DNA from 2 places in the Aeribacillus sp. FSL K6-3256 genome. Region 1 is predicted to be linked to the other one. Evidence: predicted binding sites of a transcription regulator. Region 1 holds the regulator's gene; the other holds the start of a gene.

Region 1 (15,754 bases):
TTAGCCGATTTTATCAAGCGTTAACATGTTTATATTTGCTTTTGTCGACGAATATGCATCCATTTGGGAGATGAATAACATCGCTTACGTATGTGATCTTCTATTAGGTTGGGAAAACTAGCAATTTTTTTGTTTTGATTATATATGTAAAATGATAAATAAATTTCGAATGAAATTTCCTGTATTTGTGCTTCGGTGAAAAACCATTCCACTTTCTCTTTTCTTCGCTTATTGCCAATTTTACTTGATTAGCGAATGCTTGAACGCATAAATGACGGCTTGGGTGCGGTCTTGAACGCCCAGTTTGCTTAAAATGTTGCTGACGTGAACTTTGACGGTTTTTAATGAAATGAACAACTCATCTGCAATTTCTTGATTTGATTTCCCTTGAGCCATTAAAAGCAGCACTTCCATTTCTCGGTTTGTTAATTCTTCATGAGGATGGCGGTTTTGTTTTTTATTCATTCTTGCCATCATTTTCGTTGTCACTTCAGGCTCTAAGACAGATTGTCCCTGATATGTTGAACGGATCGCATCGGCGATTTCGTCTGCTTTTGAAGTTTTTAACATATAGCTGACAGCACCGGCTTCAAGGGCAGGGTAGACTTTTTCATCATCGAGAAAGCTTGTGACAATAATGATTTTTGCCTCTGGCCATTGATGAAGTATTTCTTTTGTCGCTTCAATCCCGTCCATTTCCGGCATGACGAGGTCCATTAAAATAATATCAGGCTTTAATTGTAAAGCTAGTTCAATGCATTTTTTGCCATTATCAGCCTCGCCGACGATTTCTATGTCAGGCTGGGACGATAAAAAAGCCGAAACGCCGATTCTTACCATTTCATGATCATCAACTAGTAATACTTTAATCATTTTTATCACCTTCATCTGTTAACAACGGTACTTTTATTTCCAATCTAGTTCCTTCATGAGGGACACTGACAATTTGCAATGTTCCGCCGATTTCGGCTGCACGTTCATACATGTTTTGCAAACCATATGCTCCTGATTTTGCCGATTGAACATCAAATCCTACACCATCGTCGACAATCCGTAAAATGGCCATATTTTTCCGTTTGATCAGCAATACTTCAAGTGTATTCGCTTTGGCGTGGCGAAGAGTGTTTGACACCGATTCTTGCAAAATGCGGAATAAATGGTCTTCAATCCCTTTATCTAGAGGAAATTGCTCTGTCTTCCATTGGATGTTCATCGGCACCTTTTGCCGCAGCTCTGTGAGCAGTTCTTCAATTCCAGTTTGCAAAGATTTACCTTTTAAAGGGACAGGCCGCAAATGCAAAAGAAGAGCGCGCATTTCAAGCTGGGACTGCTGAATAATTTCTTCAACTAAATGGATTTGTTTGCTCGTTCCTTCATCGATTTTTTCCTTGTTTCCTTTAACAGCAGAAATGAGCATCGAGGCTGCAAACAAGTTTTGACTGACAGAGTCATGCAGCTCGCGTGCCAGCCTTTGCCTTTCTTGTGAAATGATTTCTTCCAATCTTTTTTCTTGTTCTTTTGCGTTTTCACCTGCAAGTTTTTGCGTTAATTTCGTCTGTTCAATGAGATGATGCTGCACTTGGTCAATTCGAAGGTTGATTTCATCTAATTCTTTAATGTTTATATGTTCATTTTGTTCAACCGTTTCTCCTTTTGTTATTTTTTTTAGTTTGTCTTCAATCTTGTGTAGTTTATCTTTAAAAGGAAGTCCGAATAGAATGCCGAAAAGCAAGCCGATGGCGCTGCTGATTACGAACGTGAAGAGGATAAACGGAATATCAAGAATTTTTTGTTTCCATAATAATGTCCAATTAGGAAACAGGAACGTAAGCAAAAGCGAAACAGTGAAAAATAAAAAAGTGACTACTGATGTTACTAAGCAGATAATAATTTGTCTTTGCAATACATTCATGTTCTTTTCACCTCTATTCTGCCAAAGGTTATAGAGGTGATGATTTTCACTTTTTGGGCAGATTCATGATAGTTTTTGGACTCATATCGAATTGTTTCGTTCCATACATTCGGTTCACTATAATCAAAAATGGAGTAGGAGCCGATGAAACCGGAATGGTGGACGGACACTTCCAGCTCGTAAGGAACAATTATTTCGATATTGCCGATAAGCTTTCGGATGACAATCACCGCTTCACCTTTCGGAAGAATCGTATAGTTTAAATCTATTACTGTATCGCCGATGCCTGTTTGAATGTTGACATCGTTCCATTTGTATATTTGTTCTTCGGTTCGCTGCGTTCCGAACAATCTGTTTTGAAAAAGAGGCGTTTTGGAAAATTTCTCTTCTTGCGAGAGGATTGGATCTGCTTCTTCAATTTTAGGAGACTTTTTAGCAGCTACCTGCTTGTTTTGAACATAGTGAAAAATAAAGTAAATGAAAACAGCAAATAGAAGCAGTCGGAATGTAAACATATTGAAAAAAGATAGAACGCCGCCAATTATTCCGATCCAAAATAACAATAATCCTGATTTTTTCGGCATTCTTTTTCTTCCAATATATACGCAAAAAATCATCATCATTAGGAAGAAAAGGGCCTCACCATTGAAAAATAAAAGCTCTGCGATGAATAAGATGATGCCAATGACGAAAATCCATTTTGTAAAATCTATTTTCGATTGATGAAACACGAGGCTCCTCTCCTTCCTATTAGTGTGAACATAAATATGGAAAGGCGTAGAGAACTACGCCCTTATAGCATAACAATTTACGTTAAGAATTTGAATCCGTTTCTTGATTTTTTAATTCTTTTTCAAGCTTTGCGATTCTTGCATCAAATGTTAATGTATCGTATCTGTTGTTGATTCGATTTTCCAGTTCATCAAGGTAATTCTCTATTTCAGCAAAGCGAACAAAATGGTTCTTTTCGGAATTATGCTGCTCAAGAACTTGGTTGATCCGGGAGTAGGCGCGTGCAATATTTTCTCGTCCCATCAGCTCCATGCGCTTTATATGCATATCTTTTAATTTATGTTTCATTTCTTCATATTTATGTTCTAAGTCAATGAGCTGTTTCGTTGCTTGTTCAAGCGCTTGTTTTAATTTTGATGCACGCTCCTCATACTGCTGCTGCTCGTTGATGGCAAATTGATGCAATTCTTCTTCTTGCGCTTTCAACGCAATTTCGGCTTGATATTTTCTTTTTTCTTTTAAGTGTTCAGCATGGTTGTATTCTCTTAACAGCTCTTGTTTTAATAATCGTTGGCGTTCGATTAGTTTTTGAACCTTTTCAACTTCCTTTTCACATTGGCGCAAATATTCATTTAATAGCGCAATTGGATTCCTTTGTTCCTGTTCATTCAATAAATCATGTAAATCGGCCATAATCACATTTTTTAATCTCGTAAATATGCTCATTTTTTTCCCCTCCATTTATTGTCGTTTTAGTGATTCCCATTGTTTTTCAAAATTGGTGAATGGATCGTCTGACACATACGGATCATTCGATTTTTTCCAATTATTAAATATGAGATAAAGCACATATGCGGCGATTAAACCGAGAATAGCTGGGACATTTGCAGCTGAAACAGATAGTGCAATCAGCCCGACAATCCCCCAAAACCATTTTTTTGATTTTTTGTCGGATTTCACAAATTGTTTAAACGAAAAGTATAGAACAAGCAAACTGATAAGAAGTCCGACGATTGAGCCGAGATTGGCGATTAAAACTATTGCGGCTATTGCACCTGCGATGAACAAACCGATTTTTTTCATAATTTGAATGACCTCCTTTCAATTTTCATCTTACCTTTTGTCGTCGCTGCTCATAACGAACCTGAGGCATATTTTGAACTACGACTTGAGGCGTATTTCGATTTCCTTTCAATGATTATGTTCTGCTTCGGATCATGGTTAGAAGGGAGGACGGGGCATGGGAAACATTGATCAATCTGTATAAAAAGCACGCCGTTATTGATTTAATGCGATATTACACCGTGATGAATCTGTTAATGATCTTGTTGTTTTTCTTCCGTAATCTAGCGGATGTGCCTTGGCATTTAATTTTATTCGCCTTGCTGCTCGGGTTGAATTTTTTGCTGATTGGTGCGTTATTGATTTTATTGGTCAAAAATGTAGAAATGGCGTTCGGATTCATTGCCATTTATACGGTTGTCGAATACGTGACAAACGGCGAACTTATACCATGGCCGCACTTTTTTTACAAATTCAACTCGATGGTTGACGGAAATGAAGCGTTTGTTTATGCAGCAAATATTTTGAGCATCGTGATCGCAAGCTTGCTGATAAGAAGAAAATTAACGGAGTAGGAAAATTGTTTTAAAAAGCGGTTTGGGGAAATAACACTCCAATTTTAAGGATTTTCATTGCTATGCAATTGAAAACATCTGTAAGGCCATTTGTGATTGACGTACACTTTGCTGTCGGCCAAAAAGGGGAGTAAGTATGCAGACAAGTTGTTAACCAGCTTTGAGTAGTAATCGATGAATTTCACACTGAACGTCAAAAGAAAACGGAATATGGAAAAAGACGCATGCAAATCGTCAAAATGATTACAAAATCAAATGAAAAATCCTGCCAAGCTGCTTCGGTTTTTGCAGATGATCGTTTGGCAGGAATGATTTGAACTCTAAAGAGGGGGCATCCTTCTTCATGGGTTACACAGTTTTCCGCTCAATTAACCGAAAGGGGAGAGTCATCTTCTTATTTGTTTGCTCCCGTTTTTCTTTACAATGAATAATCGATTGCACCGCAAGCTTCCCCATTTTTCTTATTGGGATTTCAATAGTAGTGATTCCCATGATGTCGGCAATAGGCTGATTATCAAAGCTTAAGATGGCAATGTCTTGAGGAATCTTTATTTTATATTGTTTGGCACTTAATAAGATACCTGCTGCCACTTGATCGTTTGTAACAAAAAAGGCAGTCGGTTTTTTCTCTAAATGCTGAAGCTTTTCCATAAGCTGTTTGCCGTCAGTGATCGATAGGCATTTGTCGAAGATCCACTCGCTTCGAATCGGTTCGCCTAATTCCTTCATTTTTGTTTTATAGGCTTTTCTTCTTTTTTTACTGTTTGGCCCTTCCATTCGTCCTAAAGTAAATGCAATTTTCGTATGACCTTTCGAAATTAAATAGTCCAAACCAAACTGAAATGCCTGTTCATGCGGAATGCTCAAAGAAGGGAAATGGCTTTGGTCTGAATCTTCGCAAAGAACGATCGGTCCAGCATTTTTATATTCTTTCAATACATCAAAGGAAATGGCTCTTGAACAAAAAATGACACCATCCAATAAGGTTCCCCGCAACAATTCCAATGCTTCAAGCTCTTTTGCTGGTTCATAATTCGTTTGAAAGAGAACAAGCTGCAAATGATGCTTGATCGCTTCCTCCGAAATCCCTTCCACAATGCTGCTAAAATAAGGATGATCGATTTTAGGCAGGACGACGCCGATCAAATTTGAAAAGCCTTTAGACAAGTGGACTGCATGAATGTTCCGTTTATAGTTGATTTCTTCTATCACTTTTAAAACCGCTTCTTTTTTTTCGTCACTGACATATGGATGATTATTTAAAACTCTCGAAACCGTTGTAACAGAAACACCTGCAAGCTTTGCAATATCACGAATCGTTGCCATGAAATATCCCTTTCTTTTAAAAATCCTTGACCTGAAACGCGTTTCATACATTATGTTGATGTTGACAAAGAGATGAGTTTGAGGGGGGGGAGGAATATGATGAAAGGATTACTTATTTTAATTGGCTTATGTCTTCTTGAAATCATCTTAGCAAAATTGGCGTTAAAAGACAAAGATGCTTTGTTAATGGATTTTGCTGAGTTCTTTGAATTAGATGATAAAAAAGAAGATCAGAAATGATACCTGTCCGGTTACGGTATTCAACTTCATTTGTCTACATTTGCTAAAGCCATACGGATTTACTAATATTAAATTGCAACGGTCATTACGATCAGTCTGCAAAAAGCAATTTGCTTTTGCATGTTTTCGGTTTATCTGAAAGCAGCTGGCGGATGCCGGCTACTTTCAGGATGTTGCGTGTTCATCACCAATCTTAAATTCGACTGTGTTTGCCGAGTCATCACAAAAAAATTTATGGAACGGCCAATTGCCCTTGCTGCGGCCAGAACAACAATTTCTGTAACGATTTTGCGCGCAAGAGGAGAGGGAGGTTTCTCTTCGCATTCAAACGCTGCTCTTGCGATTGCTTTCATTTTGGTAAGGATGGTATTTTAGTGAATACGGAACGAAAAGAGATGAAAAATTCAACAGATCAGCTTTTTGACAATAAATGAAAGATTTGATAAAATTATTTTGAATTAAAAATAATTTAATTCGAGATATTTTAATTCGAAATAATGACCTATTAAAATGATTGATTTACAAAAACGAATCGCGTAAAGCAAATAATAAAGGAGAATCAAAGATGAAAAAGAAAACAGCTGGAATTCATCATATTACTGCTATTGTCGGCCATCCGCAGGAAAATATTGATTTTTATGCTGGAGTTTTAGGGCTGAGGTTAGTTAAAAAAACTGTGAATTTCGATGATCCCGGCACGTACCATTTTTATTTCGGGGATAAAGAAGGAAAGCCAGGGACACTGATTACTTTCTTTCCTTGGCCTGATGCGTATCAAGGAAAAATCGGCAATGGTCAGGTGGGTGTAACTTCTTATGTGATACCAGAAGGTTCCATGAGCTTTTGGCAAGAAAGACTAGATAAATTTAGAATTCCGTTTACAATGACAGAACGGTTTGGTGAGTCACTGCTTGCGTTTCAAGACCCGCACGGTTTGAACATTGAGCTAGTGGAACGAAAAGAAGGAGAATTAAATCAATGGGAATTTGGCCATGTCACCTCTGATGTTGCCATTAAAGGATTTGGCGGCGCCGTATTATATTCATCATTTCCTGAAAAAACGTCAGAGTTGTTGGAGAATATTTTTGGACTTCAACGAATTGGAAGGGAAGGAGATTTTATTCGTTTTCACTCTCCAAGTGAAATCGGCAATGTCGTTGATGTAAAAATTACTTCTTCCGGACGCGGCATCATGGGGGTTGGAACAGTCCATCATATCGCGCTTCGGGCAAATGACGACAACGATCAATTAGAATGGAAAACATCTTTAGAATCAAATGGATACAGGGTAACGCCAGTTCAGGATCGAAAGTATTTTCATTCTATTTATTTCAGAGAGCATGGTGAAATTTTGTTCGAAATTGCAACAGATCCTCCGGGTTTTGCAATTGATGAATCTTTAGATGCACTTGGAAAAGAATTAAAGCTTCCGGAGCGTTACGAAAAGTATCGGGAACGGTTGGAAAATAAGTTGATGCCAGTGGAAGTCCGTAACCTTGACGAATAAGAAAAGTAATGCTTAATAAACGCTGAGAAGGAGAAAAAACGATGAAACATATTTTTCAAAAAGGAAGCAATCCGGCAAAACCGACTCTCCTATTGCTGCATGGAACCGGCGGAAATGAATTTGATCTTCTTCCCATTGCAGAAATTATTGATCCAGAAGCATCGATTTTAGCTGTGCGCGGAAATGTAATTGAAAATGGAATGCCGCGTTTTTTTAAAAGACTTGCCGAAGGAGTTTTTGATGAAGAAGATCTTGTTTTCCGTACAAAGGAATTAAACTCTTTTTTAGATGAAGCAGCACAAACATATCGATTTGATCGAAATTCTGTAATCGCAATCGGTTATTCCAATGGAGCGAATATAGCAGCCAGCCTTTTATTCCATTTTCGGGATGCGCTAAATGGAGCCATCTTGCATCACCCGATGGTGCCGAGAAGAGGAATGGATCTGCCGGATCTTTCAGGAAAAAACGTTTTTATTGCAGCTGGAAAGCGTGATCAAATTTGCTCTCCTGAAGAATCAATAGAGCTTAAAACATTTTTAGAAAATAACAACGCAAATGTGCACTTGCATTGGGAAAACGGAGGACATGAGCTGACTTTATCAGAAGTTCAGGCAGCATCCAATTGGTACCGGCAGCTTTATCAAAAATAAGCTGTGAAAGATACCAATAAAAGCAAGTAAATTGGATCAAAATGTTGCCAGCAATCAATTAGCCGTCATTCCAAAATGTTTATAACAAAATGCGGAAGGAAATTGGGCGTGCTCTTCCATTTGTAAATGTTTGTCATTCTCAAGGCTCGTACATCGATATATCAAAAGAGCTGCTTAATTCCACGCAAAGCGGATCAAAAATGATCCGTAATGCAAAAAGTTTCGTCAAAGTGCGGGAGTTCTTATATTTGAAAAAATGTTTATCAATTTTGAACCTTGTGCATCAATATATTAACAGAGCCGCCGAATTCCACAAGATTTAAATAGAAAATCGTGAGCGTTCGGTGGATTTTATGAAATCAAGATAAGTATTCGCAAAATAAATGTTTTGACAGAGGCACTAATTTGCAATTTTTCAGTAATGCTTTATTCTGTTTTAATTAATTGATATAATTGCCGAAAAAAGAATATCGTTCTAAATAAAAAGATTGAAAGTAAAGGACGGAATTGCTTTCAAGCAAACAGTGGGGCTGTCCGATGAGTTGCTAAAATGAAAGATTTTGAGAAATACAACTGTGAAGGACAAAAATAATGAAATAAAATTTATAAATGTTCTTTATAGAGGCAATGAAGTCCAACAAGAAGCGATTGTATGTGCTGAATGTCCGTCATAAAACTTTTGAAGAACCTAATGAAGAAAGAGAGCAAAAGAAAAATCCTTCATAAGACTTCTGAAGGATATAAACAAGATTGAAAAAAATTGTATGTCCGATAAGTCCATAAAATAAAGAGGCTGTTCAGAAAGTCAAAATCCATTGAAAACCGAACATCATAAACATTGATATATCAACATTTCTAAAACATTAAAGGGGCGTCTAAAAGCCGGAAAATCGACTTATGATATGCTCCCCTTAAGGTAGACAGATTAAAATATAAAAAATCTGTTTTACCTTAGGGGGAGTTTTCTATGTATAAGCAATATACTACAGAGTTCAAACTTGAAGTTTTACTTGCATATGAAAACCGAGAATGTACTATTCAAGAGCTTTGTAAAAGGTATCAAATAGACAGCCCCCTCTTTATTTTGTTATTGCAGCAGGCTGCAATCGCTTAAGATATTTTTATGCTGCTTTAGACAACCTCAAGAATTTGAACATAATGGAACAAACAATAAACAGTCGAGCAACTGCTGCTTGAAAATGAATAAAAGAATCCTTTCATAATTTCATTTGTAAAGCCATAATAATATTTAATAGCTTATTAGTTAAAAACTGATTTTTCTGATAGAATTTGTTATAATGTTAACGAAAGGAGTTGAAATATTGTGACAAAAAAGACTAGATTAGGCAAGACCGATATATATGTGAACCCAATCGGGCTTGGAACAAATGCTGTTGGCGGGCACAACATTTTTCCAAACCTTGACGATGAAACTGGGAAAGAAATCGTTCGTACAGCTTTGGATCATGGAATAAATTTTTTGGATACGGCATTTTATTACGGTCCTGAGCGTTCGGAAGAAATTATCGGTGAAGTCGTCAAGGAGTTTGGCCGTCGTGATGAAGTAGTCATTGCTACTAAAGGTGCTCACAAATTTGTAGACGGAAAAGTTGTTCTTGATAACTCTCCCGATTTCCTTCGCGAGTCGGTCGAGGGCAGCCTGAAACGCTTAAAAACGGATTACATAGATTTATATTACATTCATTTCCCGGACGAAACGACACCGAAGGATGAAGCTGTCGGTGAATTGAAGAAGCTTAAGGATGAAGGGAAAATTCGTGCGATCGGTGTATCGAATTTCTCGCTCGAACAATTAAAAGAAGCGAACAAAGATGGGTATGTCGATGTAATTCAGTCCGAATATAACTTATTTAAACGACAAGCAGAAAAAGATTTGCTTCCTTACACGGCGGAAAATGGAATATCGTTTATACCATATTTTCCACTTGCCTCAGGTCTATTAAGCGGAAAATATTCGAAAGATGAGAAGTTCAATGATTCACGTGCACAAAATCCTTTATTTCTAGGGGAAGCATTTGCGCGTAATCTCGAAAAAGTCGAGCAATTGCGTCCAATCGCAGAAGCGAAAAATGCTGAAATTGCTCACGTTGTGCTAGCATGGTATTTAACGGTCGATTCCATCGATGCGATCATCCCTGGTGCGAAGAAGCCGGAACAGGTACTTGACAATTTAAAAACGTTAGATGTCCAGTTAACAAAGGAAGAAATAGAGAAAATCAGTAAGATTTTTCAATAATTTTGTAATAAAGCTGTGATGGAAATATCCCATTCACAGCTTTTAATAGGACTTTCTCATTCGTCAGAACGTTTAGAGAAGAAGCAGGAGTGGTAATATGAGACGTGTTTGTGTTTTTGCAGGATCGAATCCGGGAACAAATCCTAAGTATAAAGAAGCAGCTATCAAACTAGGAGAAGAATTGGTAAAAAACAGGCTTGAGCTCGTATATGGAGGCTCCAGCATTGGTCTGATGGGAGTGATTGCAAACACCGTATTAGAGTTAGGAGGCACCGTATTGGGCGTTATGCCGACGAATTTATTTCAAGGAGAGGTTGTCCACAAGCATCTCACTCAGCTTTATGAAGTCAATGATATGCATGAGCGGAAAGCAAAAATGGGAGAGCTTTCAGATGCGTTCATTGCTCTTCCCGGAGGCTATGGTACTTTTGAGGAAATATTTGAAGCGGTTAGCTGGGGGCAGCTTGGGATTCATGAAAAGCCTGTGGCGTTGTTAAATATCGATGACTATTACACGCCGGTAAAACAGATGATTGAGAATGCGGTAGAGGGAGGCTTCATGCCTGAAACGCATAAACAGTTTATGATTTTTGCAGACAATCCCTCTATATTAATAGATAAACTTCGTGCGTACAAACCGCCTTTGAAGACAAATAAGTGGATCGAACTAGATCGATAAATGAAAATATCAGAACTTTACTTCGCCTTTAGCTTTCTGATCAGTTTGTCTAAAAATGACAAGCTGATCAGAAACGTCAATGTTTAGTCGTTTATGCTTTTTTCAAGAGCTTTCAGCTTATGTTCAAGCTGTTGAAGCGCATCATCAATTTGATTTGCATTTTTCTCTAAATAGATTGGTTCGCCAAATGCAACGACAGCTTTTTTTCCGGCAAAAAAATCTTTTAAACTTTTTGGACCATGATAGGTTGCAGGCAATATGGGAACGCCGGCTTTCATCGCAATTGTAACCGCGCCTCTTTTTAAAGGAACTTCCTCGTCTGTTCTTGTGCCGCTCGGGAAAATTCCAACAACTTTATTTTCTTTTAACAGTTTCAAAGGAATTTTTAGTGCGCTCGGTCCAGGATTTTCACGATTAACTGGAAAAGCATGCATCTTTTTCAAAAACCAACCTATGAGCGTGTTCTGAAACAATTCTTTTTTGGCCATATAATGGACATGAATTGGAAAAAGTGCTGCGGCGAGCAAGACTACATCTACCCAGCTGCGATGAGAGCATGTAACAATAAAACGATGGTCTGCCGGAATATGCTGCTTGCCTTTGACTTCTAGCAAACTAAAAATTTTAATGATCAATATTGCAAGTTTTCCTGCTAAATGATAAATCATTTTGTTCCCCCCGAATGACTTCCAGAAATATGTTTGCGTTGCAAAAGATCTGTATTTTCGGTTAGGGCGCATGTCGATTTTGTCTGCGTTCAGTTTAGCATTTTTACGTGATGCATGTAAAGTCGGTAGTACATCGTCAACGAATCGTCTTATCCAAAGTCAGTCAGTGAAAATACCGCCGTTTCATTGGAGGATGGGCAGCCGTATTCGGTGTTTTTTAGATGAACAAGTATTTGTGCTGAAGGTTATTGGCACTGGATAGAAGGAGCAACCATATCAATAATAAAATGCTTTAATTGGAAAAATCAATTTTAATAGCAGTTACTTTGTTTCTATAAATTTTATATTTGATGATACAAAATATTGAGAGTAAAGAAGAGAAGAAGCAGATAAACAAACATCAGTGCAATCTGCCTTTTTTATTTAAAAAGCAAGAGATAATCAATCCAGGCATCAGCGTAAAAAAATATGTAAGAAAATCTGACATAAAACTTCAATTCTCTCATTGAATGGGATACACTGATAGGGAAAAATTTGATTGAATGTGGAAATAAAGAAGAGTGAATTTGGATAGATGTGATGTCAATTTCTATTTACTCAAGTTAAGATGGGGTATTATAGTGAGCATGATGAATCGCCAAAGCAGGGTAGGTAAAGCTTTAGCGATTATCATATATGTTTACTCACTATAAAGAATAAATGATGGAAATGACCATTTTTCTATCTTTTAAATGACTCCTTGTTCTACCATTGCATCAGCGACTTTTTTAAATCCTGCTATGTTAGCGCCGACGACAAGATTTCCGGAGCAGCCGTATTCATTTGCAGCGTTGACGCAATTTCGGTAAATGTTCTTCATGATATCACGTAATTTTGCGTCGACATCTTCAAAGCTCCAAGATAATCTTGCGCTGTTTTGAGCCATTTCTAATGCTGAAACAGCAACTCCGCCTGCGTTAGCAGCTTTTGCAGGTCCAAAAAGAATATTGTTTGATAAAAACACGTCGATCGCTTCTAATGTAGACGGCATGTTGGCGCCTTCTCCAACAGCTTTGAGTCCGTTGGAAACAAGGAGTTCAGCTGCTTTTTTATCGATTTCATTTTGAGTAGCGCATGGGAGGGCAATATCGCACGGAATGGACCAAATTCCGGAACAGCCTTCATAATATTCTGCATGAGGATGTTCATTTACATATTCTTTAATTCTTTTTCTTTCAACTTCTTTTAACCTTCTAACCGTTTCAAGATTAATTCCATTTTTATCAAAAATGTAGCCATCAGAGTCGCTGCATGCGACAACTTTTGCACCTAATTGTGTTGCTTTTTCAATCGCATATATGGCAACGTTCCCAGAACCAGAGACAACAACTGTGCTTCCTTTGAAGCTTAATCCATGGTCTTTAAGCATTTCTTCAACAAAATAAACAGTTCCATACCCTGTCGCTTCGGTTCTCGCTAGGCTTCCGCCGTAACCAATGCCTTTTCCGGTTAACACCCCAGCTTCAAATCCGCCGCGTATTCTTTTATATTGGCCAAACAAGTATCCGATCTCTCTTGCGCCAACTCCAATATCACCGGCAGGAACGTCAATATCTGGTCCAATATGTTTGTAAAGCTCTGTCATAAAGCTTTGTGTAAATCTCATAATTTCCCCATCTGATTTACCTTTCGGATCAAAATCAGATCCGCCTTTTCCTCCGCCGATCGGCTGCCCAGTCAATGAATTTTTGAAGATTTGTTCAAATCCTAAAAATTTAATAATGCTGGCGTTGACGGTCGGGTGAAAGCGCAAGCCTCCTTTATATGGCCCAATTGCACTATTATATTGCACTCTAAATCCGCGGTTTACACGCACTTTTCCTTCGTCATCCACCCATGGAACGCGAAAAATGATCAATCTTTCCGGCTCAACAATTCTTTCAAGTATTCCGTGCTTTATATATGTAGGATGTTGAGCAAATACAGGCACAAGCGAGTCAAATATTTCTTTTACAGCTTGAAGAAACTCAGGCTCATTCGGATTTTTTTCTTGCACGGATTGAAATACTTCATTGACATATTGCTTTGCGTTTTCCAATTCACTTTGTTTCATAAGTAATTGATTCATAGCACCTCTCCTATACCTAAAATTTAAGCAGTTAGAAGAATTCAAACAATTCAGTAAATCATCCCGGCACTGGCTAAGGAAGCGAAATCTACAATAAAAAATTCTACAACAAAATAAATCAAAAAACAATGACTGTTGAGAATTGTTGCATAATAGCTTTGCATGCAGGCGCGGAGAAGGCGCCTGAAATTTGTTTCATTGAATCTAGCTTGTCTGCATACATATTGATTAGAAAACATTTTTAAAAATTTAGCATCGCTAAGAGAGGGAATTTTGAAAATTTTATAAAAAGAAAAAGGATGCCTCACCTGTTTTGAGACATCGAATATTCAGTGTATGGAACGGTATAGCCCGATCACTTTTCCGAGTATTGTCACATTTTTTAAAATAATCGGTTCCATTGTTGGGTTTTCCGGCTGAAGCCGTATAAAGTCTTTTTCTTTGAAAAACCTTTTTACGGTCGCTTCATTGTCGTCTGTGAGCGCGACAACGATGTCGCCGTTATTGGCTGTTTGCTGTTGTCTGACAATAACTAAATCTCCGTCCAGAATGCCTGCTTCGATCATGCTTTCTCCGACTACTTCAAGCATGAAAAGTTGATCATCACCTGACGCAATATGATTCGGAAGCGGAAAATATTCTTCGATGTTTTCAACGGCAGTGATCGGAATACCAGCCGTCACTTTTCCGATGACCGGCACGTTGATCACATTGTTTGTTAGAAGGTGGCTGCCATCATCGTCCAAAATTTCAATGGCTCTCGGCTTTGTGGGGTCTCTTCTAATCAGTCCTTTGCTCTCAAGCTTTGCTAAATGCCCGTGAACAGTTGAACTGGAGGCAAGACCGACCGCTTCGCCGATTTCTCTTACAGAGGGAGGGTATCCTTTCTTTTTTACTTCCTCCTTAATGAAGTTCAAAATATCTTGTTGTCTCTTAGATAATTTTGTTGACATGTCAAGCACCTCAGTCATATCAATTTGTGTCGATTATAGCATGATTTTTCCAAAAAAGCAAACGTAAGTTCGAATATTTGCTTGACAGAAACATGTGTTCCCTTTTATACTTAAAAACAAAAAACCGAACAAATATTCTGTTTCAGGGGGCGGTTCTAAATGGATAAATTATCATGGTCTTACATCGTTTCTTTTTTCCTTGTCATCATGGCGGCAGTTTTGGCGATTTCGTATACTGGAGAAAGGGAAGAGCTCGATCATTATTTGGAGGTTCAAGTGAAGGAAGGGGACAGTTTGTGGAAAATCGCTGATGAATATAAAGAATATGACAATATGTCTCATTCAGAGTTTGTTAAATGGGTTCAGGAGCGAAACAATCTCCAAAGCCTTGTTGTAAAACCGGGGGAAACAATCGTCATTCCGATTGAAAAAAATAAATACTACAATGCTGAATATTTGGCAAACAAAGAATAACCGCAAGGAGCATTTAACATGAGAGCAGTCGTTTATGCAAGAGTCAGCACTGAAAAAGATGAGCAGGAAACATCTTTGAAAAGACAGAAGGACGAGCTGTTAAAGCTCGCAGCTGAAAACGGTATGGAAGTTGTTGAAGTGATAGAAGAAAAAGCGAGCGGGTATGATGTTGATCGTGAAGGGGTTTTTCAACTGCTGGAATTGATTGAGGAGAAAGAAATTGAAGCGGTATTAATACAGGATGAAACAAGAATTGGCAGAGGGAATGCCAAAATCGCCATTGTCCATTCCATTTTGAAACAAGGTGTGAAAATTTTCACCGCTGCCCATCGCGGGGAGATGGAACTGTCTGAATCAGACACGATGGTGCTTGAAATCATAGGAATTGTCGAAGAATATCAACGAAAAATTCATAATTTGAAAATAAAGCGGGGAATGTTGAGAGCTATACAAAATGGGTACAGGCCTGAAAAAAATTTAAAGAATAGAAATTCTTCCTATAAAAGAGAGCGAAAAGAAGTTCCGATCGAGGAGATTGACCGATTGCGGAAAAACGGCCTGACATTTTCAGAAATAGCGGCAACGTTAAGAGGATTCGGCTATGACGTT
Region 2 (15,754 bases), 170 kb from region 1:
TTTGCAGGAATGATGCGACAAAATGAGCAGAAAACGGTTGATGTAACAGCGGAAGAAGAAGCAAAAATCGTTGTAGGCGATGCTCGATTTACGACCATTCAAGTGAATGGAGAAGCCGTTTCTTATGAAACGGACCCGAATAAAATGGTTCGGCAGGATATTATCATTTTAAATAACAAGAATGAATAAGTCATCGTATGAGATGGCTTATTCTTTCTTACTTTATGCTAGTGGAGGTACAAAATGAATTTGCCAAATCGAATTACTGTATCAAGAATTATGCTAATTCCAATATTTATGATTGTGATGCTGGGCGATTTTAACTGGGGAAATTGGTCGGTCGGTGAAGAAGTCATCCCTGTCAAACATGTCGTTGGCGCCCTCATTTTTATTTTAGCTTCGACGACCGATTGGATTGATGGATATTATGCACGCAAGCTTGGACTTGTGACAAATTTAGGAAAGTTTTTAGATCCTCTTGCCGATAAATTGCTCGTTTCTTCAGCTCTCATCATATTGGTGGAAATAGGTGCTGCTCCGTCTTGGATTGTCATTCTGATCATCAGCCGTGAATTTGCCGTAACCGGATTGCGTTTAGTTCTGGCTGGTGAAGGAGAAGTCGTAGCAGCTAACATGCTCGGCAAAATAAAAACATGGACGCAGATCATGGCTATTTCCGCTTTGCTTTTACATAATATACCTTTTGAATGGATTTCGTTTCCATTTGCAGACATTGCTTTGTGGGTTGCGCTCTTTTTTACCATTTTATCTGGATGGGACTATTTCATGAAAAATAAACACGCGTTTGTCAATTCGAAATAACCATGTGGAGGATATTGTATGAATGTGAATGCTGAAATTATTGCTGTCGGTTCAGAACTGTTGCTTGGACAGATCGCCAACACAAACGCCCAATTTATATCAAAAAAGCTTGCTGAAATAGGTGTTAATGTTTTTTATCATACGGTCGTTGGAGACAATGCTGAGAGGCTCAAGCATACGATCGAAACGGCAAAAAAACGGTCGAATTGCATCATTTTTACCGGCGGGCTCGGCCCGACAAAAGATGATTTGACGAAAGAAACGATTGCACGTATTTTGAATAAACGTCTCGTGATCGACGAGGCGGCGATGAAAAACATTGAGGATTTTTTTAAACGGACGAAACGGACAATGTCGGAAAACAATCGGAAACAAGCATTAGTTTTGGAAGGTTCTACTGTTTTGCCAAATCATTACGGAATGGCGCCAGGAATGGCGTTAGAGGTGAACGGAATTACATATTTGCTAATGCCGGGCGTTCCGAAAGAAATGAAGCCGATGTTTATCAACTACGGTGTGCCGTTTTTGCAATATCATTACGGGTTAAAAGAAAAAATCATCTCGCGTGTGCTTCGTTTCTTTGGCATCGGCGAATCTCAGCTTGAAACAGATATAGAGGATCTGATTGATCAGCAAACAAATCCGACCATCGCGCCGCTGGCAAAAGACGGCGAAGTAACATTGCGCCTGACAGCAAAACATGAAGATGAGTCGACTGCGCTGAAGCTGATTGACGAAACAGAAAAAAAGATTTTAAGCCGTGTTGGCCGATATTTTTATGGACACGGTGAAACTTCGATCCAAGAGCAGCTTATGAAGCTTCTAAAAGAAAAGCAATATACTATTTCGGCTGCAGAAAGTTTGACGGGCGGTCTTTTTTCCGAACAGCTGACCCATTTTCCAGGCGCTTCGAATATTGTGCTTGGAGGAATTGTCTGCTATACAAACGAAGTGAAGCAGCATGTTCTTGGCGTGTCGGAAGAAACGTTGAAAACAAAAGGAGCCGTTAGCTCTGAATGTGCGAAAGAAATGGCGGAAAATATAAAAAAATTGACCGGCAGCAATATCGGCATCAGCTTTACGGGAGTGGCAGGACCTGATCCTTCTGAAGGAAAAGAAGTTGGGACTGTCTATATCGGCATTCAATTCGACGATCGGCCGACAGCAGTCTTTGAGCTTCATCTTTCCGGTACTCGGGAAGGGATCAGGCACAGAACGGCAAATTATGGATGCTACTATGTAATGAATGTAATAAAGGAAATGGAAAACCGGTTATGAGCGTCTTCATCCGGTTTTTTAATTTTTATATAATGAAAATTAAAAAACGAATAAATGTTCCCTTTTTTCTTGGCAAACAGGAAAAAACACGGTATATTTATTTTGAAGCTATCAATTTTTTAAGGAGGAAATTGTATTGAATCATGATCGTCAAGCTGCCTTGGAAATGGCGTTAAAACAGATTGAAAAACAATTCGGAAAAGGTTCGATAATGAAGCTTGGAGAACAAGCTGAGCGAAAAGTTTCAACAGTTCCAAGCGGATCGCTGGCATTGGATGCAGCTCTTGGCGTCGGCGGATATCCTCGAGGTCGGATTATTGAAATATATGGACCGGAAAGCTCCGGTAAAACGACAGTGGCCCTTCATGCCATTGCTGAAGTTCAAGCTCTAGGCGGGCAAGCAGCGTTTATCGATGCGGAACATGCGCTCGACCCTGTCTATGCGCAAAATTTAGGTGTTAATATTGATGAACTGCTTTTGTCGCAGCCCGATACCGGCGAGCAGGCTCTTGAGATTGCAGAAGCTCTCGTTCGCAGCGGTGCAGTCGACATCATTGTCATTGACTCGGTCGCAGCACTCGTCCCAAAAGCGGAAATTGAAGGCGAAATGGGCGATGCGCATGTCGGATTGCAGGCGCGTCTTATGTCGCAAGCGCTTCGGAAGCTTTCAGGAGCCATCAGCAAGTCGAAAACCATTGCGATTTTTATTAATCAAATAAGGGAAAAAGTGGGCGTCATGTTCGGAAATCCCGAGACAACTCCAGGGGGACGCGCGCTGAAATTTTACTCATCTGTCCGCCTTGAAGTGCGCAGAGCTGAACAGCTGAAACAAGGAAATGATATGGTAGGAAACAAAACGAAAATTAAAGTTGTCAAGAATAAAGTAGCGCCTCCTTTTAGAACGGCAGAAGTTGATATCATGTACGGGGAAGGGATTTCAAAAGAAGGAGAAATCATCGACCTGGGAACGGAATTGGATATTATACAAAAAAGCGGTTCGTGGTATTCTTACCAAGAGGAGCGTTTAGGACAGGGAAGAGAAAATGCAAAGCAATTTTTGCGCGAAAATCCGGATATTCGCGATGCCATTCAGCAAGAAATTCGCAAGGCATATGGCCTTGAAACGAATGAACCTGTGCAAGAGGGGCAGGAAACGTTCGAGCTTTTGGATGAATAATGTACGCACATCTTAGCGTAAGGCTGGCGGAGTAGCCGGTCTTATTTTTTTGATCAAAAAAAGCCCCATCCTTTGTTCGACAAGATGAAAACTTGACAAGGGTTATTCCCACATTTAAAATGGATATGTATATTTTTTCATTTTTGCAATATATTTAACATATTTTTTTGGAAAATGTTATCGGGAGAGTAAATGTGTAATGCCGACACTTTCTTTGTGACAAGTTCATAGCAAGAGGAGGTGAAAGAATGGAACTCATTGAAATCATCTCCATTTTGCTTGGCCTAATCGTCGGTGCAGTTGTTGGTTATTTTGTTCGAAAATCCATTGCTGAAGCGAAAATAGCGGGTGCAAAAAACGCCGCGGAACAAATTCTTGAAGATGCTAAGCGTGAAGCTGAAGCAACGAAAAAAGAAGCGCTTCTGGAAGCAAAGGATGAAATTCATAAGCTTCGTTTGGAAGTAGAAAAAGAAATTCGCGAAAGAAGAAATGAACTTCAAAAACAAGAAAACCGTTTAATGCAAAAAGAGGAGAATCTCGATCGAAAAGATGAATCATTAGATAAGCGTGAGGCGATGCTAGATAAAAAAGAAGATTCTCTAAATGAAAGACAACAGCATATTGAAGAGATGGAAAGCAAAGTGGAAAAGATGGTGCAAGAAGGACAAATAGAGCTTGAACGCATTTCGGGTTTATCGCGTGAAGAGGCGAAACAAATCATCCTTGAACGAGTGGAAAAGGAACTTTCTCATGATATTGCTGTAATGGTGAAAGAAGCAGAAACAAAGGCGAAAGAAGAAGCAGATAAAAAAGCAAAGGCAATTCTTTCCCTTGCTATACAGCGCTGTGCAGCAGATCATGTGGCTGAAACGACCGTTTCTGTTGTGAATTTGCCAAATGACGAAATGAAAGGCAGAATTATCGGCAGAGAAGGAAGAAATATCCGCACTCTTGAAACATTGACAGGGATCGACCTCATCATCGACGATACACCGGAAGCGGTTATTTTATCAGGATTTGATCCGATTCGCCGTGAAACAGCAAGAATTGCGCTTGACAAGCTTGTTCAAGACGGGCGCATTCATCCAGCGCGAATTGAAGAAATGGTGGAAAAATCGCGGCGGGAAGTGGACGAGCATATTAGGGAAATCGGAGAACAAACGACATTTGAAGTTGGCGTTCACGGTCTTCATCCGGATTTGATCAAAATTTTAGGCAGATTGAAATTTCGAACGAGCTATGGCCAGAACGTGCTGAAGCATTCAATAGAGGTTGCCTTTTTAACCGGATTGATGGCTGCCGAATTAGGTGAGGATCAAATCCTTGCAAGACGTGCAGGGCTTCTGCACGACATCGGAAAAGCCATTGACCACGAAGTAGAAGGAAGCCATGTTGAAATCGGCGTGGAGCTGGCAACGAAGTATAAAGAACACCCGGTTGTCATCAACAGCATTGCTTCCCATCATGGGGATGAAGAACCGACATCGGTAATTGCGGTTTTAGTTGCAGCGGCTGATGCTTTATCGGCAGCACGGCCGGGTGCCCGCAGTGAAACGCTTGAAAATTATATTCGCAGGCTTGAAAAATTGGAGGAAATTTCCGAGTCGTTTGAAGGTGTGGAAAAATCGTACGCCATTCAAGCAGGCCGCGAAGTTCGCATCATGGTAAAACCGGATGCAATAGATGATTTAGAAGCTCATCGATTAGCAAGAGATATTCGCAAGCGGATCGAAGAAGAGCTTGACTACCCTGGACATATTAAAGTGACCGTCATTAGGGAAACTCGTGCGGTTGAATATGCCAAATAAAGTGGTACATGAAAATGTGCCGCTTTATTTTTTTTTCAATTTATGCAAAACTATATAATAAACATTTAGAAAGGAATTCATCATGAAAGTTTTATTTGTAGGCGATGTGGTAGGAGCAAAAGGGAGAGAAATGGTTGAACAATATTTGCCGAAGCTGAAGAAAAAATATAATCCTGAAGTAACAATTGTCAATGGTGAAAATTCTGCACATGGCAAAGGAATAACTATGAAAATTTACCAGAAGCTTCTTTCATTGGGAGTTCAGGCAGTGACAATGGGCAACCATACTTGGGATAAAAAAGAAATTTTTGAATTTATCGATGAAGCAAAAGCGTTGGTTCGACCGGCTAACTTTCCTGAAGGCACACCAGGAAAAGGAATCGTGTACGTGGAAGCGGATGGAAAAGAGCTTGCAGTCATAAACCTCCAGGGAAGAACATTTTTGCCGGCAATCGATTGCCCTTTTCGGAAAGCGGATGAATTGATTCAAGAAGCGAAGAAAAGAACTCCATATATTTTTGTTGATTTTCATGCGGAAGCAACAAGCGAAAAACAAGCGATGGGCTGGTATTTGGATGGGAAAGTTTCCGCAGTGGTTGGCACTCATACACACGTTCAAACTGCCGATGAAAGAATTTTAGATAAAGGAACGGCATTTATTACCGATGTCGGGATGACAGGACCATATGACGGTATTTTAGGAGTTGACAGGGAAGCAGTATTAAAAAAATTTTTAACGAATCTCCCTGTTCGGTTTGAAATCAATGAAGGCAGAGGACAATTGAATGCCGTATTAGTGGAAATTGAGGAAGGAACCGGCAAAGCAAAATCGATCAAACGAATATTAATCAATGATGATCACGTTTATTTTGATTAAATTAAATGAAAAAAAAAAATTAAAAATAAGCAGGAATACTGCCAAACTTTAGGGAATATAGTAACTATGGGATGGAACCAATTGTTCAAGAGGTGATGGGTCTTTTGAACAATGCATCTAACAGCATTTGTTCCAATAAATTTTCACGAACCATTGTAAAAAATGAAGGGGGAACTAGGAAATGGAAATATTAAAAGTTTCAGCAAAATCTAATCCGAATTCTGTCGCCGGAGCGCTAGCAGGGGTGCTGAGGGAGCGTGGAGCCGCCGAAATTCAAGCGATTGGAGCTGGAGCATTGAATCAAGCTGTAAAAGCGGTAGCGATAGCAAGAGGATTTGTAGCTCCGAGCGGTGTTGACTTAATTTGTATTCCGGCATTTACAGATATTCAAATAGACGGTGAAGAACGAACAGCCATTAAATTGATTGTTGAGCCGAGATAACATGTTTAAATAAATTAGCTAAACAGTCTGCACTCCTTTTCGGTTGCAGACTGTTTTTTGCTTAAAATGTTGATAATATTTATCGGTTTTATTATAATTTCATTATACAGAAATAAAGAATGGTGAATATTTAAAATTTTTTGTCATTACAAGCATTTAAACTTGTAATTTTGATTATTTAGGGATAAAATTGAAATCGTTTAGGATTATCCCAAAAATTTTAAGGTATGGTGGTTTTGCTGCCAGAACAAGGTTATTATGGCTAAAAATAGCATAATTCATCATCATAGACTTTTCGACAGGGCAGTGGGCCTCTAAAATACCGGAAATGATAAAGATATTTTAGATCCAAAGGAGTGTAACATAGAAATGGTAAACCAACTCTCATGGAAAGTCGGTGGGCAGCAAGGAGAAGGAATCGAAAGTACAGGAGAAGTCTTTGCAATTACGCTCAACCGGCTTGGTTATTACCTATATGGATACCGCCACTTTTCTTCACGAATTAAAGGGGGACATACAAACAATAAAATTCGTGTCAGCACGAAGAAAGTTCGAACGATAAGCGATGATTTAGATATTCTTGTTGCTTTTGACCAAGAAACGATCGATTTTAATTTTCATGAATTGCGGGACGGCGGAGTTATTCTTGCCGATGCAAAGTTTGGACCGAAAATCCCTGAAGGAAGCAATGTTTCCTTATATTCAGTACCTTTTACGGAAATCGCTTCAGAGCTGGGAACATCTTTAATGAAGAACATGGTTGCAATCGGTGCAACAAGCGCAATTTTGAATCTTGACCCGTCATTATTTCAGGAAGTTGTACAAGACACTTACGGAAGAAAAGGCGAACAAGTCGTCTTAAACAACATGGAGGCGATTAGAAAAGGCGCCCAATATTTAAAAGAAGAATTAGGGTTTGACCGTTCAGATCTTTATTTGGAAAAAGCTGATGGTCAAAAGCGGATGTTCATGATTGGAAACGACGCCATCGCTCTAGGTGCGATTGCCGCTGGTGCACGCTTTATGGCTGCCTATCCGATTACTCCCGCTTCGGAAATTATGGAATATTTGATTAAAAAGCTTCCAGATTTAGGAGGAGCTGTCATTCAGACGGAAGACGAAATCGCTGCAGCCACAATGGCGATTGGAGCCAACTATGCTGGCGCTAGGGCATTTACTTCCTCTGCTGGTCCTGGTTTATCATTAATGATGGAATCGATCGGTCTGTCAGGCATGACGGAAACTCCGCTAGTCATAGTTGATACACAGCGCGGTGGTCCGAGCACTGGACTTCCAACTAAGCAGGAGCAATCGGATTTAATGGCTATGATTTACGGAACACATGGAGAGATACCAAAAATTGTTATTGCACCGAGCACGGTGGAAGAAGCATTTTATGATACGGTTGAGGCGTTTAACTTAGCGGAAGAGTACCAATGCCCTGTGATTGTACTTTCTGATTTGCAGCTTTCTCTTGGTAAGCAAACGGTTGAACCTCTTTCCTATGAATCTATCCAAATTCGGCGCGGAAAACTATTAAATGAAGAATTAGTTCCGGAAGCAGGTAATCAAGGGTATTTCAAACGCTATGAAATAACAGAAGACGGTATATCGCCGCGAGTGATTCCTGGAATGAAAAACGGCATCCACCATGTGACAGGTGTTGAGCACGATGAAACCGGAAAACCTTCGGAAGCTGCCGCAAACAGAAAGGCGCAAATGGAAAAACGGCTTCGCAAATTAGAACAAATAGAGTTCAACAATAAAGTTCATAAAAATGACAAGCATGAAGAGCCGGATATTTTGTTCATCGGCTACATTTCGACAAGAGGGGCCATTGAGGAAGCGATGGAACGTCTAGAAGAAGACGGAGTGAAAGTGAACCATGCGCATATCCGTCTCATTCATCCATTCCCGAAAGAGGAAATTCGCCCGCTCATTGAAAAGGCTAAACAAGTCATCGTTGTGGAGCATAATGCAACAGGACAATTAGCAAATCTTATAAAAATGAATGTCGGATTTGCTGACAAAATTCAATCTCTATTAAAATATGACGGAAACCCGTTCCTGCCGAATGAAATTTATACGCAAAGCAAGGAGTTCACAAAACAAGGAGTGTTGTTCTAAATGGCCACTTTTAAAGATTTTCGCAACAATGTCAAACCGAATTGGTGTCCGGGTTGCGGCGATTTCTCGGTTCAAGCAGCTATACAGAGGGCAGCGGCTAATGTCGGTTTGGAACCGCATCAGCTTGCAGTCATTTCCGGAATTGGATGCTCAGGAAGGATTTCAGGTTATATATATTCTTACGGCTTCCATGGAATTCACGGTCGTGCGCTTCCGATCGCACAAGGTGTAAAAATGGCGAACCAAGATTTAACGGTCATAGCAGCTGGCGGTGACGGCGATGGGTTTGCTATTGGTACGGCGCATACCATTCATTCGATGAGAAGAAATATCGACATTACGTATATTGTGATGGACAACCAAATTTACGGGTTAACAAAAGGACAAACGTCTCCAAGAAGTGATGTCGGTTTTAAAACAAAAAGCACCCCGCAAGGTTCAATTGAATCTCCGCTGTCCGTAATGGAATTGGCGTTAACAGCAGGTGCTACGTTTGTTGCGCAAAGCTTTTCGACAGATTTAAAAGATTTAACTTCCTTGATCGAACAAGCAATTCAGCATAAAGGCTTTTCCTTTATCAACGTGTTCAGTCCTTGCGTTACTTATAACAAAGTGAACACATACGACTGGTTTAAAGAGAATTTAACAAAGCTGAAAGATATTGAAGGATATGATCCTTCTGACAAAAAACTTGCGATGCAAACGTTAATGGAATATAACGGTCTTGTAACAGGTCTTATTTATCAAAATAAAGAACAAAAACCATATGAAGAGCTTGTTCCAGGATTCGGCGAAGTGCCGCTTGCAAAAGCTGAACTGAAACTTAGCAAAGAAAAATTTGACGAATTAGTAGCAGAGTTTATGTAGGAGAGGGGTTCCCCTCTCTCTTTTTTTGATTTCAATTGTTAAAGGAAGAAATCTACTTTTAGCTTATTTCTAGAAATCTTGTATCGAAAATTTTTAAAAAAAGTGTCTTTATTATAAAATAATGGTGCAATATTGTGTTCTGCTACTTAACACGATATACTATAAAACAGTGTACACTTTTAAACATGAAGGAGTAATGCGCCATGAATGAAAAACAACGATTAGCAACCACGCTGGTTAATCCTTCGGACAAAAAATCCGAGAAGGATTACAGTAAGTATTTCGAGCGTGTTTACATTCCGCCTTCTTTAAAAGATGCGAAAAAGCGCGGAAAAGAAGAAGTGAAATACCATAAAGATTTTGTCATTCCTGACCATTTAAAAGGAATGGGAGAAGGCAGAAAGTTTTATATTCGCACATACGGATGTCAAATGAATGAACATGATACGGAAGTGATGGCCGGTATTTTTATGCAGCTCGGATATAAGCCGACTGACAGCACAGAAGATGCTGATGTTATTTTGTTAAACACATGTGCGATCAGGGAAAACGCTGAAAACAAAGTATTTGGGGAAATTGGGCATTTGAAGCCGCTCAAAATGGAAAAGCCGGATCTTATCTTAGGTGTTTGCGGCTGCATGTCCCAAGAAGAATCTGTTGTCAACAAAATTTTAAAGCAGTACCAATATGTTGATTTAATTTTTGGAACACACAACATTCACCGCCTTCCGCATTTGTTGAATGAAGCGTACATGTCGAAGGAAATGGTCGTGGAGGTTTGGTCAAAAGAAGGCGATGTGATTGAAAACCTTCCGAAAGTCCGGAAAGGAAATATTAAAGCTTGGGTCAATATTATGTACGGCTGCGACAAATTTTGCACGTATTGCATTGTTCCGTACACTCGAGGCAAAGAACGGAGCCGCAGACCGGAGGATATTATTCAAGAAGTTCGCCACCTTGCAGCGCAAGGGTATAAAGAAATCACGTTACTTGGTCAAAACGTAAATGCCTACGGGAAAGATTTTGACGATATCAAATACGGCCTAGGCGATTTAATGGACGAGCTTCGAAAAATCGATATCGCCAGAATTCGTTTTACCACAAGTCACCCGAAAGATTTTGACGACCGTTTAATTGAAGTTTTGGCCAAAGGCGGCAACCTTGTCGATCATATCCATCTTCCGGTGCAGTCAGGCAGCTCGGAAATATTGAAATTGATGGCACGCAAATATACGCGCGAACAGTATTTAGAATTAGTGCAAAAAATTAAAAAGGCGATTCCAAACGTTTCGTTAACGACTGATATCATTGTCGGCTTTCCAAATGAGACGGATGAGCAGTTTGAAGAAACACTCTCCCTCTATCGCGAAGTCGGCTTTGACAGTGCCTATACGTTCATTTATTCGCCTCGGGAAGGAACGCCTGCTGCTAAAATGAAAGATAATGTCCCGATGGAAGTGAAAAAAGAACGACTGCAGCGATTAAATGCATTAGTCAACGAAATTTCCGCCCAAAAAATGAAAGAATATGAAGGCAAAGTCGTTGAGGTATTAGTTGAAGGCGAGAGCAAAAACAATCCTGACATTTTGGCAGGGTATACGAGAAAAAATAAACTAGTTAACTTTAAAGGTCCGAAATCGGCGATTGGTCAGCTTGTAAAAGTAAAAATTACAAAAGCCAAAACCTGGACTCTTGATGGAGAAATGGTGGAAGAGCAAATTGGGGTGACATTGTAATGGCGTATACGAAAGACGATATTTTAGAAAAGGCAAAAGAACTGGCGCAAATGATAGCCGAAACAGAGCAAGTTGACTTCTTTAAAAAAGCGGAAGAACAAATTAACGAAAATCAAAAAGTTCGGGAAATGATTGCCAGCATTAAAAGCCTGCAAAAACAAGCCGTCAATTTTCAGCATTTCGGAAAGCATGAAGCTCTCAAACAAGTGGAGGAGAAAATTGACAGCCTGTATGAAGAATTAGATCAAATTCCGATCGTCCAGCAATTTAAAGAATCGCAAATTGAAGTTAACGATCTTCTTCAATTAGTAGCGAATACAATTTCAAACCATGTGACAAATGAAATTATTCGCTCAACTGGCGGCAATCTGTTAACGGGTGAAACAGGCGCCCAAATTCGGAATAAACATGGATCTTGCCATTAATCGTATTAAGGTTTTCAGGCTATTTTTGAAAAAATAAAAACCGTTTGAGCTTATGAACAATCGGTATTTCTATGATTTCGGCCAATCCTCCCTCATTTTGTTTAAAGACGCGTCAGCGTCTTTTTTAATTTTTGGTACATATTTTCTGGCTCATGCATAGAATGAACTAGAAGGATTTATGAAAATATCGAGCTTGTCCTAGCGAAAATCTTTTTACGATCGTTTTGAGGAGGGTTTGGCAAATGGCAGAATATAGGGAAATCATAACGAAAGCGGTAGTAGCAAAAGGTCGAAAGTTTACTCAAGCAACACATACGATTAGTCCTGAGAAGAAACCAGCAAGTATTTTGGGTGGTTGGATTATTAACCATAAATATGATGCGCAAAAACGGGGGAAAACAGTTGAAATCGAGGGAACATATGATATTAACGTTTGGTATTCATTTGATGAAAATACGAAAACAGAAGTAGTTACAGAGCGTGTCAAGTATACAGATGTGTTAAAATTACGATATAAAGATGACAACTATTTAGATGACGAGAACGAAGTGGTTGCCCGTGTTTTGCAGCAGCCGAATTGTCTGGAAGTCACCATTTCTCCAAACGGCGAAAACATTGTGGTTCAAGTAGAAAGAGAATTTTTAGCAGAGGTCATCGGAGAAACGAAAGTGGTCGTCTCCGTCCATCCTAACAACTTGTCTGAATCCGATGAGGAATGGGATGATTGGGAAGAGGATTTAGAGGATGAAATAGAAGATTTAACGCCAGAGCTTTTAGAAGGTGAACCAGAAGAATAATGAAAAACTAGGAGGGCTGCTTCCTAGTTTTTTTATGTCAAAGGTTTGGCGGAATAAACAAATCTGTGAATAATCGTGTACATGCTTCCTGTTTTTTATGTCAAAGATTTGACGGGAAAAACTAATTTGCGATAATCGCTCGCTGGTTTCCTTGTTTTTTCGGCAAATGTTTGACGGAATAAACAATCTGCGAATAATCGTGCCCTTGCTTCCTGTTTTTTATGTCAAAGGTTTGGCGGAATAAACTAATTTGCGATAATCGCGCACCTGCTTCTTAATTTTTTATGTCAAAAGTTTAAAGGAATAAACAAATCCGCCATTAATCATGAACATTTATGTCAAAGGTTGACGCAATAAACAAATTAGCGAATAATCATGTTCGTGCTTTTTAGTTTTATTGTTTTGTCATAGGTTATTTGAGCGAATAAGTTTTTTTCGGAATAAAGAGTTTGTGCTATAATAAAAGATGTTAACTTTTACATACAGTCGGGGGATGAACATGGCACAATACACGCCAATGATACAGCAATATTTAAACATCAAGGCAGACTATCAGGATGCCTTTTTATTTTTTCGTTTAGGCGATTTTTATGAAATGTTTTTTGAGGATGCCATCAAGGCTTCACAAGAATTGGAAATTACGTTAACAAGCCGTGATGGCGGGGGCGAGGAAAGAATCCCAATGTGCGGGGTGCCGTATCACTCAGCCTCAAGCTACATCGAACAGCTCATTGAAAAGGGCTATAAGGTAGCGATTTGTGAACAAACAGAAGATCCGAAACAAGCAAAAGGTGTTGTGAAGCGGGAAGTCGTTCAGCTCATTACACCAGGAACATTAATGGAAGGAAAAGGGCTAGGCGAGAAAGACAACCAATATATTGCTTCCGTTACGGTCTTTGAAGCGCTTTTCGGCTTAGCTTTGACAGATATTACGACAGGGGAATCATATGTCACCCTTCTCTCCACAATGGAGGACTGCTTGGGCGAGCTTTATTCCCGCCAAGTGAAAGAGATTGTAGTGGCAGATGATTTTCCTGAGAAACTGAAAAAAATGATATTAGAAAGACAGCCTGTGACATTTTCGATTGAAAAAGACGCAGCTTATCTTGAAAAATTAGACAGCATTGCAGGACATTTGCAAGATCAGCGGCTGAAAATAACGTTTGCAAGGCTATACAACTATTTAGAACGGACGCAAAAACGGACGCTTGAGCATTTGCAAAAGGTGGAGTTTTATCAATTAAATCAATATTTAAAAATTGATATGTACTCTAAAAGAAATTTGGAGCTGACCGAGACGATTCGATCGAAAGGAAAAAAAGGCTCCCTTCTTTGGCTGTTAGATGAGACGAAAACAGCTATGGGCGCGCGTCTGCTGAAGCAATGGATTGACCGTCCGCTTATTGACAAAAAAGAAATTGAAAAGCGGCAAAATATCGTTGGAATGTTGATCGACCGCTATATCGAAAGAGAAGAACTAAGGGAATTGCTGAAGGAAGTATACGACTTAGAAAGACTGTCGGGAAAAATTGCGTTCGGAAATGCAAATGCAAGAGATCTGATTCAATTGAAAAAGTCGCTTGAAAAAATTCCTGAGATCCGCTCAATCGTTGCTTCGTTAGGAATTGCTGATTCGGAGCAAATAAAAAAAGAAATTGATCCTTGTGAAAGCTTGAAGGAGTTGCTTCAAAAAGCGATCATCGAAAACCCGCCGATTTCAGTCAAAGAGGGGAACATCATTAAGGACGGATTTAACGAAGAATTGGATCGCTACAGAGATGCAGCGAGAAACGGAAAAACGTGGATAGCAGAGCTGGAAAAAAGAGAAAGAGAGCTGACAGGAATTAAATCGCTTAAAATCGGCTACAACAAAGTGTTTGGATATTATATTGAAGTAACGAAAGCGAATCTTCATCTTTTGGATGAAGGAAGATATGAACGGAAACAGACGCTGGCCAATGCCGAACGTTATGTGACACCAGAGCTGAAAGAGAAAGAAGCGTTGATTTTAGAAGCGGAAGAAAAAATCGTTGATCTTGAGTATGAATTGTTCGTGCAAATTCGCGACGAAGTAAAGCAATATATTCCTAGATTGCAGCTCTTGGCTAAAAAGATTGCCGAGCTTGACTGCCTGCAATGCTTTGCTGTAATCAGCGAAGAACGACATTATACGAAACCGTCCTTTTCCGACTCCGAGCTTTACATAAAAGACGGTCGTCATCCAGTCGTAGAAAAAGTGATGGAATCCGAAAACTATGTTCCGAATGATTGCTGGATGAAAGAAGGAAGAAACATTCTTTTAATCACCGGTCCAAACATGTCAGGAAAAAGTACGTACATGCGGCAAATTGCTTTAACGGCTGTTTTGGCGCAAATCGGCTGCTTTGTCCCTGCCAGCGAAGCGGTTCTGCCGATCTTTGACCAAATTTTTACTAGAATTGGAGCGGCTGACGATTTAGTATCAGGGCAAAGTACGTTTATGGTGGAAATGCTGGAAGCCAAAAATGCGATTGTACATGCCACGAATCAAAGCTTGATTTTATTTGATGAAATCGGGCGCGGGACATCGACATATGACGGCATGGCGCTTGCTCAAGCGATAATCGAATACATTCACGACCACATCGGAGCCAAAACATTGTTCTCGACCCATTATCACGAATTAACCGTGCTCGGAGATGAATTGCAAAATGTGCAGAACGTCCATGTTAAGGCAATAGAGGAAAACGGAAAGGTTGTTTTTCTCCATAAAGTGGATGAAGGGGCGGCTGATCAAAGCTACGGAATTCATGTTGCTGAGCTTGCGGAGCTTCCTGAAATTCTTATCCAAAGGGCAAAAGAAATATTGAGCAAGCTCGAAGGAGACAATCAGAAAGAGAAATATACACCATCCGTCATCGAGCATTCGGTGGAACCGAGCATCGAATATTCTGCGGAGCCAAGCCAGCTTTCTTTATTCGGCGATGAAATAGCAGAGAAGAAAAAAGAGCCGGCAGGGAAAAAGCTTTCATCAAAGGAAAAAGAGGTGCTCTCCATCATTTCTTCCTTAGATCTATTGGATATGACGCCTCTTGAAGCATTAAACACACTGTATGACATCCAAAAGAAATTGAAATAGGTGATGATGATGGGAAAAATCATCCTTATGGATGCTAGTTTATCCAACAAAATTGCCGCTGGGGAAGTCGTGGAGCGGCCGGCTTCTGTTGTGAAAGAACTAGTCGAAAATGCGATTGATGCAAACAGCACAGTGATTGAAATTGAGGCGGAAGAAGGCGGTTTGAGCAAAATTCGCGTCGTGGACAATGGGGACGGAATGGAGCCAGATGATTGCGAAAAGGCGTTTAAGCGGCATGCAACAAGCAAAATTAAAGATGAAGCGGATTTATTCCGCATCC

The links. The regulator LexA, encoded in region 1, represses DNA repair genes until DNA is damaged. The targets are predictions, from matches to a motif close to CGAACATATGTTCG.
Positions count from the first base shown of each region.
Region 2: a site for LexA is predicted at 2,148-2,161, ahead of recA (recombinase RecA). Genes of this name have one in related genera too.

Region 1 is NZ_CP150188.1:1,934,640-1,950,393, reverse strand. Features, by position in the region: gene NSQ84_RS09350 (response regulator transcription factor) at 241-873, opposite strand; gene NSQ84_RS09345 (sensor histidine kinase) at 866-1,912, opposite strand; gene liaF (cell wall-active antibiotics response protein LiaF) at 1,909-2,643, opposite strand; gene NSQ84_RS09335 (PspA/IM30 family protein) at 2,726-3,370, opposite strand; gene NSQ84_RS09330 (hypothetical protein) at 3,386-3,727, opposite strand; gene NSQ84_RS09325 (hypothetical protein) at 3,895-4,281, shown strand; gene NSQ84_RS09320 (LacI family DNA-binding transcriptional regulator) at 4,630-5,607, opposite strand; gene NSQ84_RS09315 (hypothetical protein) at 5,704-5,847, shown strand; gene NSQ84_RS09310 (ring-cleaving dioxygenase) at 6,413-7,354, shown strand; gene NSQ84_RS09305 (alpha/beta hydrolase) at 7,396-8,007, shown strand; gene NSQ84_RS09300 (transposase) at 8,975-9,121, shown strand; gene NSQ84_RS09295 (aldo/keto reductase) at 9,332-10,264, shown strand; gene NSQ84_RS09290 (TIGR00730 family Rossman fold protein) at 10,362-10,943, shown strand; gene NSQ84_RS09285 (lysophospholipid acyltransferase family protein) at 11,027-11,611, opposite strand; gene gdhA (NADP-specific glutamate dehydrogenase) at 12,339-13,718, opposite strand; gene lexA (transcriptional repressor LexA) at 14,048-14,671, opposite strand; gene NSQ84_RS09270 (LysM peptidoglycan-binding domain-containing protein) at 14,831-15,145, shown strand; gene NSQ84_RS09265 (recombinase family protein) at 15,164-15,754, shown strand, end outside.
Region 2 is NZ_CP150188.1:2,102,108-2,117,861, reverse strand. Features, by position in the region: gene NSQ84_RS10035 (RodZ domain-containing protein) at 1-189, shown strand, start outside; gene pgsA (CDP-diacylglycerol--glycerol-3-phosphate 3-phosphatidyltransferase) at 244-822, shown strand; gene NSQ84_RS10025 (competence/damage-inducible protein A) at 847-2,100, shown strand; gene recA (recombinase RecA) at 2,267-3,277, shown strand; gene rny (ribonuclease Y) at 3,526-5,085, shown strand; gene NSQ84_RS10010 (TIGR00282 family metallophosphoesterase) at 5,168-5,962, shown strand; gene spoVS (stage V sporulation protein SpoVS) at 6,144-6,404, shown strand; gene NSQ84_RS10000 (2-oxoacid:acceptor oxidoreductase subunit alpha) at 6,774-8,531, shown strand; gene NSQ84_RS09995 (2-oxoacid:ferredoxin oxidoreductase subunit beta) at 8,532-9,398, shown strand; gene miaB (tRNA (N6-isopentenyl adenosine(37)-C2)-methylthiotransferase MiaB) at 9,602-11,134, shown strand; gene NSQ84_RS09985 (RicAFT regulatory complex protein RicA family protein) at 11,134-11,559, shown strand; gene cotE (outer spore coat protein CotE) at 11,802-12,356, shown strand; gene mutS (DNA mismatch repair protein MutS) at 12,856-15,474, shown strand; gene mutL (DNA mismatch repair endonuclease MutL) at 15,484-15,754, shown strand, end outside.